Regions from separate parts of the Vibrio owensii genome, predicted to be linked through region 3. Evidence: predicted binding sites of a transcription regulator. Region 3 holds the regulator's gene; each other region holds the start of a gene.

Region 1 (4,134 bases), on a different replicon from region 3:
TCTCTGCAACCTTGTTCACTGCGAACATAATTTCTTTCGCTAGGTGGTAGCCCGGTGCTGCTTTTGCTGCGAAGAAACATACGCGTGGCTCACACTCGAAACCAGGTTCGTTCAGGATGCGGTGGTATAGAGATAGAATGTGTAGCAGATCTAGGTGCTGACGCTTGTACTCGTGTAGACGCTTGATTTGAACGTCGAAGATAGCGTTAGTATCTAGCTCGATACCCATGTTATCTAGAACCCAATCAGCAAGACGCTGTTTGTTTTCTTTCTTAACAGCCATGAATTCTTTTTGGAATTTCGCGTCTGTTGCGTATTTAGCGATGCCTTCTAGCTGCTCTAGTTTCGCAGGCCATTCTGGACCCACTTTCTCAGTGATTAGCTTAGATAGACCTGGGTTACAGAACTTCAACCAACGACGAGGAGTGATACCGTTCGTTACGTTGTGTAGACGAGTTGGGTACATCTCGTGGAACTCTGGGAATAGGTCTTTCTTAACCAATTCAGAGTGAAGTGCTGCTACACCGTTTACTGCGTAAGAACCGATTACACATAGGTTAGCCATGCGAACCATGCGGTTGAAACCTTCTTGGATGATAGAAAGCTTCGCTTGCTTCTCACCGTCACCAGGCCACATCTTACGAACTTCTTGTAGGAAGCGGTGGTTGATTTCAAAAATGATTTCCATGTGACGTGGAAGTAGACGCTGGATTAGCGACTCTGGCCATGTCTCTAGTGCTTCTGGAAGTAGCGTGTGGTTAGTGTACGCGAATGTCTGAGAACTGATTTCCCATGCTGCTTCCCAAGTAAGACCTTTTTCGTCCACTAGGATGCGCATTAGCTCAGGGATAGCAATTGTTGGGTGCGTATCGTTAAGCTGAATAGTCTCTTGCTTCGGTAGATCCGCTAGCGAGTAACCTGCTGCTTCGTGGCGACGTAGGATGTCACGTACAGATGCTGCTGAGTGGAAGTACTGTTGCATTAGACGCAGTGTTTTACCTTTCTCGTGGTTATCGTTCGGGTAAAGCACTTTAGTGATGTTGCCTGCGTCGATCAGCGCGTGCTGAGCTTCGAAGTAGTCACCGTTGTTAAAGCTTTCTAGTGAGAATGGTGCGATTGCCTGACATTCCCAAAGACGTAGAGGGTAAACCGTGTCTGATTCGTAACCTACGATAGGCAGATCCCAAGGCATTGCTTTTACAGACATGCCAGGAACCCATTTACGAACTTCTTTACCGTTCTCGTTTACCACTTCAACGTGACCGTAGAAGCCGATTTCTTGCGCAAGCTCAGGGCGAGCCACTTCCCAAGGGTAACCTTCAACACCACGCCATGCGTCTGGTGCTTCTTGTTGACGGCCGTCTTTGAACGACTGCTTAAATAGACCGTATTCGTAATGCAGGCCGTAACCTACAGTTGGGAATTCTTGAGCCGCACATGAATCCATGAAACATGCTGCTAGACGACCTAGACCACCGTTACCCAATGATGGGTCGCGTTCTTCTTCTAGAAGGTCTGTTAGGTTGTGACCTAGCTCAGCCATAGCTTCAGTGATCTCTTCGTAAAGACCCATGCTGATTAGGTTGTTACCAGTCAAACGACCGATAAGGAATTCTAGTGAAAGGTAGTTAACGCTTTTCGCTTCTTGGATGCGAGCGTCTGCTTCAGTAGCAAGCAAATCACAAGTCGTAAACTCAGCCAATGCACGACCCATTGCTAGGTACCATGCGCGGCTATCTGCATTTTCAACCGTGTGAGCGTAAGTCACAGATAGATGTTTCTTTACGCTTTCTTGGAACGACTTCTTGTCAAATTGTTTCTGTTGAGTAGGTTTCATTAAGAAATTCTCACGTCTTTTAGTAATTCATCTGCCATACATCGTGCATTTCCCTCTGTGAATAAACATCCTCCCATTTATCCTCCCTACAAGGAGGAGGGGGTAGGGCGTAGAGGGCGTAAGGTTGCAAACTTAGTGATCCAAATCGCAACACAGCAGCCTATAACCCTATTCTTAGTGATTCGGATCACAGCCAACTTTGAGAAAGGTTAAATTTTGTTCATGACGTTTTTTATTCGACAACTCTCATCTGATGTAAAAACTGTCTTAGTGATCACATTAAGCCTTTTAACATCGATAAGTTTTCCGTAATAGATGTGCAACTCTTTCTACATGGAATCAATACCACCGGCTTTTAAGTGACCAAAATCACAAATACAGGGCGTAGTTGGTGGCATTTGCAGCAACCCTTGAGAATTAGGAAGTGGATCAAAGTAACAACCGATTCTGTTGTCGTAACATCGCAAACGACTCACTAGCCTGTACACTTTTTACACAAACTAGAATTTAGTGGTGTGAGTCAGTTTCTAGTTTCGCTAGCTCAAAAAATTTAAGGACAGAATTAATAATGTGGATTCCATCTAAACTTACTCGCCCTGGCCGCTTGCATAATGCGATCGTCCGTCCGCGAGTGTTGGACTTACTACAACAAGCGCCTTACTACAAATTGGTATTGTTCCGCTCGCCTGCTGGTTACGGAAAAACCACCATGGCAGCACAATGGTTGTCAGATAAACCCAACGTAGGTTGGTACAGCATTGATGACAGTGATAACGACGGTTTTCGCTTCGTTAACTATTTGCTGCAAGCTCTAAATAAAGCCACCAACTACAACTGCTCTAACGCTCAGAAATTGGCTGAGAAACGTCAGTTCTCTTCTTTACGCTCTTTATTCAGCGAAGTCTTCGCTGAGATGGCGGATTTTCAGCACGAGTGTTACGTCGTATTAGATGATTATCACCTGATCACTAACGACGAAATCCATGAATCGATGCGCTTCTTCTTAAAGCACATGCCAGACAACCTAACTGTTGTTGTCACAAGCCGTGCAGCTCCGCCGCTGGGGACGGCGAACCTGCGTGTACGTGATTTGATGATCGAAATTGGCAATGAAATGTTGGCATTCGATACTGAAGAAACCACGCGCTTCTTCAATCAACGCATTGCCGACGGCATCGATGAAGACATGGCAAACAACCTACGCACCTATGTGGAAGGTTGGCCATCAGCGCTGCAGCTTATTGCGCTGCAAGCTCAGCATCAAAACCGCACATTGGCGCAGACCGTAGAATCTGTTTCTCAATTCAATCACGCTCACCTTTGGGATTACTTGGTCGAAGAAGTCTTTGATCTCTTGGATAAAGAGACACGTCACTTCTTGATGCAGGTGTCGGTACTTGACCATTTCAATGATGAGTTAGTTTTTGCACTGACCCAGCGTGAAGACGCACTGGGCATGATTGAATCACTCAACCGCTACGGCTTGTTCATCTACCCACTGGAAGGTGAGCAAAACTGGTTCCGTTTCCACAACTTGTTTGGCGAGTTCTTGTCGCATGAGCGTCAGGCGCGTATTCCTCAACAAGAAAAAGACCTTCACCGCAATGCCGCGGTTGCTTGGCTAAAGCAGAAAGCACCACATCAGGCTATCCACCACGCTCAAAAATCTAACGACACCGATTTGATCGTTGAAATTTTGAATGAGTTCGGTTGGAAGATGTTCAACCAAGGCGAGTTAACAACGCTAGAGTCTGCCATCAACCAACTTGATAAAGATCTGCTGTTCAGCCATCCGAAATTATCGATGCTACGAGCTTGGTTAGCGCAGAGCCAACACCGCTACAACCAAGTTGGTAAGCTACTAGCAGAAGCAGAAGAAGAGCATAAAAAGCGTAATATCGAACTCGATACGGGCTACCAAGGTCAAGCCAATGCCCTACTCGCTCAGGTCGCGATCAACAGCAACCAACCAGAGCATGCATTAGAACTTGCCGAGCTTGCGCTTAGCCAACTTGACCCAACCGTATACCGCAGCCGTATCGTGGCGACATCGGTCGTTGGTGAAGTTAACCACGTATTAGGTAAGCTCGATCGGGCATTGCCAATGATGCAACAAACCGAAAAGCTGGCTCGCCAGTATCAGGTTTACCACCAAGCGTTGTGGGCCATCTTGCAGCAAAGCGAAATCATGATTGCGCAAGGTTACGTTCAAGCCGCATTTGAACTGCAAGATTCAGGCTTCCGTCTGATCGAAGACCAGCAGCTTCAGCACGTACCTCTTCATGAATTTTTGCTGC
Region 2 (4,134 bases), 1.3 Mb from region 3:
ACAAACGAACTTGTTGGCACTCAACGCTGCCATCGAAGCCGCTCGTGCGGGAGAACAAGGTCGCGGGTTTGCGGTTGTAGCGGATGAAGTTCGCGTGCTGGCCTCCAAGACCACACAATCGACAACTGAGATTGAAGCAATGATCAGTAACCTTCAATCGAGTTCGCAATCTGCTAGCCAAGTTATTCAGAGCTGTATGAGTGATATGGAAATGTCCGTTGAGCAAGCTTCAAAAGCGAATAGCTCTATGGAAGAAATCCAAGCGCTTATTATCGAAATCAGCCAGATGAGTACCCACATATCTCAAGCGGCAGCAGAGCAGAGCGAGACTTCAGCGGATATCGCGCGCAGCATTGAAGACATCAATAGCATTGCCGATCAAAGCTACCACGCGATGTCGAGTATTGCTCAAACTAGCGAATCTTTGACGCAATTAGCGCATCAGCAAAACGAACTGGTTCATCGATTTAAGCTATAAAATCCGCCGCCAAATTTAACGGATTTATTGCAACCAACTGTATAAGGGTGACTTTTTATTGAAGTCGCCCTTGTTTTTTATGAGCTGTGTCTACATATGGTTTATATGGCTTGCTCATCCCTTTTCTTTTCTCTTTTCGAGCAAGCCAAATAAGAAGGAAAACCTATGGCTGTTCATGTTGGTATTATCGACCAAGATCCAGTGAGATTAGTCACTCCTCTTTTGGATAATCGCACTGTAAGTACACATATCGTCTTCATCGGCGACAAGAGCCAATCCGATATGTACGAGCGACTGAGCGCAGTATTAGAGCAGCGAGAAATTACGTCTGAATTCTTTGAAATTCCTTCTGCAGTAAACACTTCTCTGATCAAACAATCTGTCCACAAATTGGCAAAAGACCTCCACGACAGAGGTGAAGAAGTTAAACTCAATGCAAGTTGTGGCCTACGTCACCGCCTGCTTTCCGTGTACGAAGTCTTCCGTACTTACCGTTGGCCTATCTTCGTAGTAGAACCGAACAGCGACAAACTGTGCTGGCTTTACCCAGATGGCAAAGAAGATACACAAGTAGAAGACCACATTACCATCTCTGATTACCTCACTATTTTCGGCGCACGCGGTGAGTTCCACCACGTAGACCTTCCTCCTCAACTTGACCAAAAGCTTTACGAATTGGGCGAACGCTGGGCATCTAACGCACTTGAGCTTGGCCCTGGTCTTGCGACACTAAACTACCTTGCAACCACTTGTCGTAAAGAGCAGAAGCTGGATGTTGAGCTTTCTGAGAAACAACAAGGCTACCGCGAACTGAACATGCTGCTGACCGATTTGGTCGAGGCACAAATCGCGACATACGAAAATGGCGTGCTGACGTTTGCAGATGAAGACGCTCGTCGTTTCTCTAACGGTGAATGGTTAGAAACGCTAGTGCACAGCACTGTGAAGCAGATTCAAGACACCATGCCGACGATCCAAGACCGTTCCTTGAACGTGCAGGTTTATCGCAAACTCGGTGAAAGCGAAGTTCGCAATGAACTTGATGTCGCAACAGTGGTGAACAACAAACTTCACATCATCGAATGTAAGACCAAAGGCATGCGCGATGATGGCGATGACACCTTGTACAAGCTTGAATCTTTGCGTGATCTGTTAGGTGGCCTACAAGCTCGTGCCATGCTGGTCAGCTTCCGTCCACTGCGTCATAACGACATCACACGTGCTGAAGACTTAGGTTTAGCACTTATTGGCCCAGACGAGCTGAAAGATCTCAAAACTCACCTAAGCGCTTGGTTTGAAGCCGCTGGTGGTTCTGACGAAATCTAATCGTCGATATCGTTCAAAAATCAAAAAAAAGCAGCCTCGAGCTGCTTTTTTATTGCGTCAGATTTGTTGTTTTAATACTCAGACAAAACTGCCAGATAGAAAAAACCAGAGGCGAACCTCTGGTTTTTCCCGTTTGTTTAAATGCCAACTAAATGTTGTGCTTAAAGCATCTTACGCGCTGCTTCTACTACAACTTTAATTGAGCGAGCTTCCGTTTCTTTCAGCGTTGAATGATCTGGAATCTCTTTTTGTGTACGGTTGATGATTACACCCGCCACACAACCTGCTTTCAGGCCAGAGCTTGCACACATGGTTAGCAGTGTTGCTGACTCCATTTCGAAGTTCAGAACGCCCATGTCTTGCCACTCTTGCATAGAACCTTGGAAACGCTTAACAACACGACCAGAGAATGTGTCGTAACGCTCTTGACCTGGGTAGAAAGTGTCACTTGAAGCAGTCACACCCATATGAACAGTTGCACCAGACTCTTCAACAGCTGCTTTCATTGCTGTTGCGATTTCGAAGTCTGCTACTGCTGGGAACTCCATTGGAGCAAAGTGTAGGCTCGCGCCGTCTAGACGAACAGAACCTGTAGTAACGATCATGTCACCTACGTTTACGTGTGGCTGGATTGCGCCAGTAGTACCAACACGTAGGAAAGTGCGAACGCCAAGCTGCGCTAGTTCTTCTACTGCGATAGATGTAGATGGACCGCCGATACCTGTAGAACAAACCACAACAGGTTTACCGTCTAGCTCTGCACGGTATAGCGTGTATTCACGGTGACTTGCTAGAAATACTGGGTTTTCCATTTCTTCTGCGATTTTTTGTACGCGCGCTGGATCGCCTGGAATGATTGCTAGAGTAGCACCATTAAGATCCGCTTCAGTAACACCTAAATGGAATACAGCTTGAGACATAAGTCGCTCCTTGTTGTGGCTTATTTTGTAAACAATAAGCTCATTAATAAGTTGTTGGGTACAGATGCACTGTAGCGAACCTTTCACCAACATTGAGTGATCACAGTCACAATGAAACAATGTAATAAATCTATACTTTCAAATAAAAACGGTTTGGATCACATTTTAAGAGCCAAAAGATCATTTCGTTGCATACGAATGAGTGATTTGCCAAACGAATTATTCAGCATAGTGATTACCGTTTTATGGACACAAAAATGTATGGTCCGCCCCGTTATTGCAACTACAATTAAGTCATAACGGAGTTGGTTTGCGCTAATGTATTCGGAGTCCTTGTTGGGAGCACTAGCTTCCCAGCTCCACGATGATATCTGCGCCAGATTATCCTTAAAAAGCCAAAAGCATTTAACGCTATTTTTTGTGTCAGGTTCTTAATCTGGTCGATTGACCGTTTTTGTCATCATTTTCATTGGCGTTGCAAACTTGGTTATAGCTATACAACCTTAAAAGCTTGGCGGTGGTACAACACCGCCCAAGCTATTCTTGCTAGCTTGTTGGCAAGTGCTACGACCACAACATTAAATGGCTTCGTCGCCCGAAGTTTGATGAGCCACTCACCAAACACTTTCCCTGTCGTTTCTAGCCTTGAGAGAACGGCTCTTGCTCCATGGATAAACAGAGTTCTGAGATGTTTATTGCCTCGTTTACTTATGCCAAGTAGCTTGGTCTTTCCTCCCGTAGAGAATTGTCTCGGTACAAGCCCTAACCAAGCTGCCATTTCCCGACCATTGGTGAAATTGTTTGGGGAGCTTACGTCAGCAACGCACAACGTTGAGGTAAGGTCTCCAACTCCAGGGATAGTTTTCAGCAATTGTGCACTTTCATTATTATTAACAATAACTTGAAGCTTACTGTCTTGAGCTTTGACCTTTTCATTAAGGTATTTGTAGTGTTCGTGGATAGACACTAATTCACACAGCAAGCTCTCCGGCAGTGCCATTTTTTGTGCTGCTAACCATTGGAAGAGAGACTTCATCTTTGCATGCCCCTTTGGAAAACTCAGGCCGAACTCAAGCAAGATAGCCCCAATTCGAGACATAGCCGCGGTTCTCTCCTTGATATAGCCATCTCTGACACGATGAATCGCTGCAATGACTTGGGCTTCTTCACTTTTTACCGCGACAAACCTCATTGTTGGTCGACCAGCCGCTTCTGCAATTGCTGATGCATCTATGAAATCATTTTTGTTGCCTTTGACATAAGGCTTAACGTACTGGGGAGGAATGAGTCGAACTTGATGGCCGTATTCACCACACTTACGAGCGAGCCAATGAGCACCGCCACAAGCTTCGAAAGCAATGGTTGTTGGTTCGATTTTACAAAGAAAATGTTGGAGTTGGTTTCGATTAA
Region 3 (4,134 bases):
GAAGCCTTCCGTAAGATGTTCAATATGATGAACGTCAAACCAGCGTGGGTTGAAGGTGACAGCTTCCACCGCTTTACACGTCCAGAGATGGATGTCGAAATCCGCAAAGCGCGTGAGCAAGGCAAACACATCAGCTACTTTGGCCCACAAGCCAATGACTTTCCGGGGCTAGAAGAGTTCTTCCGCAAGTTCGGTGAAGATGGCACTGGCAGCGTGCGCCGCTATCTGCACACTTTTGATGAAGCCGTTCCATACAACCAAATGCCGGGCACCTTTACACCTTGGCAAGATCTGCCAGAAAACAGCGATGTGCTGTTCTACGAAGGTTTACATGGTGGCGTGGTAGATGGCGATGTCAATGTGGCGCGTCACGTCGATTTTCTAATTGGTATGGTACCGATTGTGAACTTGGAGTGGATTCAAAAGTTCGTTCGTGACACACGCGATCGTGGTCACTCAAGAGAAGCGGTGATGGATTCAATCGTGCGCTCAATGGACGATTACCTAAACTACATTACCCCGCAATTTTCTCGTACACATATCAACTTCCAGCGCGTACCGACCGTCGATACTTCTAACCCACTTAACGCCAAAGGCATTCCAAGTTTGGATGAAAGTTTTGTGGTGATCCGCCTACGCGGTATCAAGAATGTCGACTTCCCGTATTTGCTGGCGATGATTGATGGCTCATTCATGTCTCGCCATAACACCATTGTGGTTCCTGGCGGCAAGATGAGCTTTGCAATGGAGCTCATAGTAAGGCCGATTCTGCAACAACTCATCGAAACAGGGAAAATTGGCTAAAAACCTCCCTACTGGAGTGTTTACTTTTCATACCGTGATCATGTGCACAGTTTTGCTTACAAAATCTCAATCATGGCACGATTAAAATCAAGAAATCGTTTTCGAAAAAGGATACTATTTCTAACCGAAACACAAGAGAGCTTGCAGCATATAAAAAGTGCTCTTATTCTAGTAGGCCAATTCAGGCTTAGCTAAAATATGGATAGCGCAAGCGTACCCTGCAGAGGAAGTGAGATATTATGGTTCTAGGTAAACCTCAAACCGACCCAACATTAGAGTGGTTTCTTTCACACTGTCATATTCATAAGTACCCATCAAAAAGCACGCTAATTCACGCGGGCGAAAAAGCAGAGACTTTGTACTACATCGTTAAAGGTTCTGTTGCGGTTCTTATCAAAGACGAAGAAGGTAAGGAAATGATCCTTTCTTACCTAAACCAGGGCGACTTCATTGGTGAACTTGGTCTATTCGAAGAAGACCAAGAGCGTACAGCTTGGGTTCGCGCTAAATCTCCTTGTGAAGTGGCTGAGATTTCTTTCAAGAAATTCCGTCAACTTATCCAAGTTAACCCAGACATCCTAATGCGCCTTTCTGCGCAAATGGCTCGTCGTCTACAAGTTACTAGCCAAAAAGTGGGTGACCTAGCGTTCCTAGACGTAACTGGTCGTATCGCTCAGACTCTTCTGAACCTTGCTAAACAGCCAGATGCGATGACGCACCCAGACGGCATGCAAATCAAGATCACTCGTCAAGAAATCGGTCAAATCGTTGGCTGTTCTCGTGAGACAGTAGGTCGTATCTTGAAGATGCTAGAAGAGCAGAACCTAATTTCTGCGCACGGTAAAACTATCGTTGTTTACGGGACTCGTTAATCTCGATTAACGTTTAAAAAATTTAAAAGCCACCAAATGTAAGTTTGGTGGCTTTTTTGTTTTTTGGAATCGGGAACGGAAAGCAAAGAGCCGAGAATTGGGAACACTGTGTTCCGAGCGCGGACTTCGTCCTACGAGATAAAGCCCTCTCAGATTCCGAGAGTTAAAACCTCCCGCAGCGAAGCGTTTCCGAATCCACAGGTCATAACCCGTTCTGATATCCCAACAAACTCCAACCTTCGAAGCAGAAACGTTCAACACTCCAGAGTGCAAACCTCTCGAAGCGAAGCGTTCCCGCATCTCTAGTGCGTAGCACGTTCTCGATTCTTTCTACCCGTTGGTACTCTCGAAGATCTTATCTGCCGATGCCGCTACAAATCCTGGGTACAACTCACCGTTATCCATTGGGTAGCGCTTAGCAAACTCGTAGAAGCCTCCAGGAATAACCTCAACGCCTTCAGTAAAGGTCACTGGTACTTTGTCTGCCATGGTCGATGATTGCTCTAGTAGCACCTCTGGCGTACCTTTTACTTCACCGCCATTCTCGTTGATGGTGAAGCCTACTGTACGTAGGTGGTCGTTCACTTGCTTTACTTCTTCATGCTGATTGAGTTGATTCACACTCACTGTGAAGTGGTTCGCTCCGTAACCGTGCGCAGCAAGCCAAGAAGCGTATTCACTCTCTTTCGCCAAAGTTTGGAAGTCAGCATAACTGAGGTCCCACAAACGTCCGCCGTACAAGAAGTCACTGCCTGTCAGTTTAGAAGCATCAACCTGCTCTACCAGTTTATGAACGATGGCTTGTAGCTCTGGTGAGCACTCATCCACTTTCAATTCACTGATGAAGACTTTTGGTTGTTTCGGATCTGGGTGCTCAAAATGTTTTGCCACCAGTTTTTTGCTTTCAAATACGTAGTCACCACAGGCTTTGTAACCCACCGCTAGGAAAGGCTTCGCTAACGTTTCAATGCCTAGGGGAGCGACATTAAACGTACGTAGCGCAATATGATCATTAATCAGAGGCTCATCTTCTTGAAGAAGTTGATGGACTTTAGCAGCGGAAGGGCAAAGACGTTGAATGTAGTCTTGCCATAGCGATTCAAATAACACATCGGGCGTCATAACGACTCCTTGTTATGAAATGTAGAGTTAGGGGTAAGAGGAAGTTGACCGCTCGTTCACAGCCCTAAAGCTGTCCAGAATCACGAACGAGCGGCCATCAACCTGTGACGGTATCTGTGGCATAAGTGCCAGTCAGTCAACACGCTCTGGAGAGTCTTAAGCTCGCCTTTGGCGTTTGCCAGCGCGCTTACCAGAATCCTAACTTGGTAAATAGCTCCGGCAGAGAGAAGCGGCGATACTTTGTCACCGCTTCGTATTTCTCAATTACAGGCTTACACCCGGGCTCAATGTGGCAGGCAAGACCGTCTCTTGTCCTTCCATTGATGCCATTGGGTACGCACAGTAGTCTGCTGCGTAGTAAGCACTTGGACGTAGGTTACCTGACGCACCCGGACCACCAAATGGTGCATCACCACTTGCGCCCGTTAGCTGACGGTTGCGGTTCACGATGCCAGCACGAATGTGGTCCACGAAGTATTCCCACTCTTGGTCGTCGGTCGAAACAAAACCTGCCGATAAACCAAAGCGCGTATCGTTCGCCAGCTCTACTGCTTTCTCTAGCCCTTCGTAGCGCACCACTTGCAGAAGTGGGCCGAAGTACTCTTCATCTGGCAACTCGGCGATGTTCGTCACATCGATGATGCCCGGAGAAACAAACGCTGCTTCACCTGCTTTCGCTTCAATTAAGCTTTCACCACCCAGTGCTTGCAAGTTCGCTTGAGCATCGAGAATGAACTTGGCCGCCGCTACCGAAATTTGTGGTCCCATGAAAGGCGCAGGCTCTGCAAATGGTTGGTCTACGCGAATATTGCGTGTCGCTTCCACCAGCTTAGTAATGACTGCATCACCCTTGTCGCCAAATGGAATGTATAGACGACGAGCACAGGTACAGCGTTGTCCTGCACTGATGAAGGCAGATTGGATAATGGTATAAACCGTTGCGTCTAGGTCGCCGTAGTTATCCGAGATAACCATCGGGTTGTTACCACCCATTTCAAGCGCCAGCATTTTGCCCGGCTGACCAGCAAACTGACGATGGAGAACATGACCTGTGTTTGCACTGCCAGTGAACAGCACGCCATCAATGCCTTTCGCATCCGCCAGCGCAATACCAGTTTCTTTCGCGCCTTGGACTAGGTTAATCACACCTTTTGGTAGACCGACCTCTTCCCACAGCTTCATAGCGAGTTCACCCGTCCATGGCGTTTGCTCAGACGGTTTAAAAACAACAGTGTTACCAGCCAGTAGTGCTGGCACGATGTGACCATTTGGCAAGTGACCTGGGAAGTTATAAGGACCGAAGACCGCCATCACACCCAGTGGGCGGTGGCGCAAT

What was found. Region 3 encodes CRP, which controls carbon source genes, mostly activating them, when cyclic AMP is high. Its sites were predicted from a motif close to TGTGANNNNNNTCACA; they were not measured.
Region 1: malT (HTH-type transcriptional regulator MalT) is a predicted target of CRP. The motif match lies at 2,196-2,211, and genes of this name have one in related genera.
Region 2: udp (uridine phosphorylase) is a predicted target of CRP. The motif match lies at 2,820-2,835, and genes of this name have one in related genera.

The regions. Positions count from the first base shown of each region.
Region 1 covers NZ_CP019960.1:1,914,991-1,919,124, forward strand. The annotation lists gene A9237_RS25080 (glycogen/starch/alpha-glucan phosphorylase) at 1-1,837, opposite strand, end outside; gene malT (HTH-type transcriptional regulator MalT) at 2,406-4,134, shown strand, end outside.
Region 2 covers NZ_CP019959.1:812,401-816,534, forward strand. The annotation lists gene A9237_RS03500 (methyl-accepting chemotaxis protein) at 1-478, shown strand, start outside; gene A9237_RS03505 (DUF1887 family protein) at 644-1,804, shown strand; gene udp (uridine phosphorylase) at 1,966-2,724, opposite strand; gene A9237_RS03515 (IS110 family RNA-guided transposase) at 3,218-4,134, opposite strand, start outside.
Region 3 covers NZ_CP019959.1:2,135,987-2,140,120, reverse strand. The annotation lists gene A9237_RS09760 (phosphoribulokinase) at 1-804, shown strand, start outside; gene crp (cAMP-activated global transcriptional regulator CRP) at 1,044-1,676, shown strand; gene A9237_RS09750 (DUF1338 domain-containing protein) at 2,007-2,798, opposite strand; gene astD (succinylglutamate-semialdehyde dehydrogenase) at 3,063-4,134, opposite strand, start outside.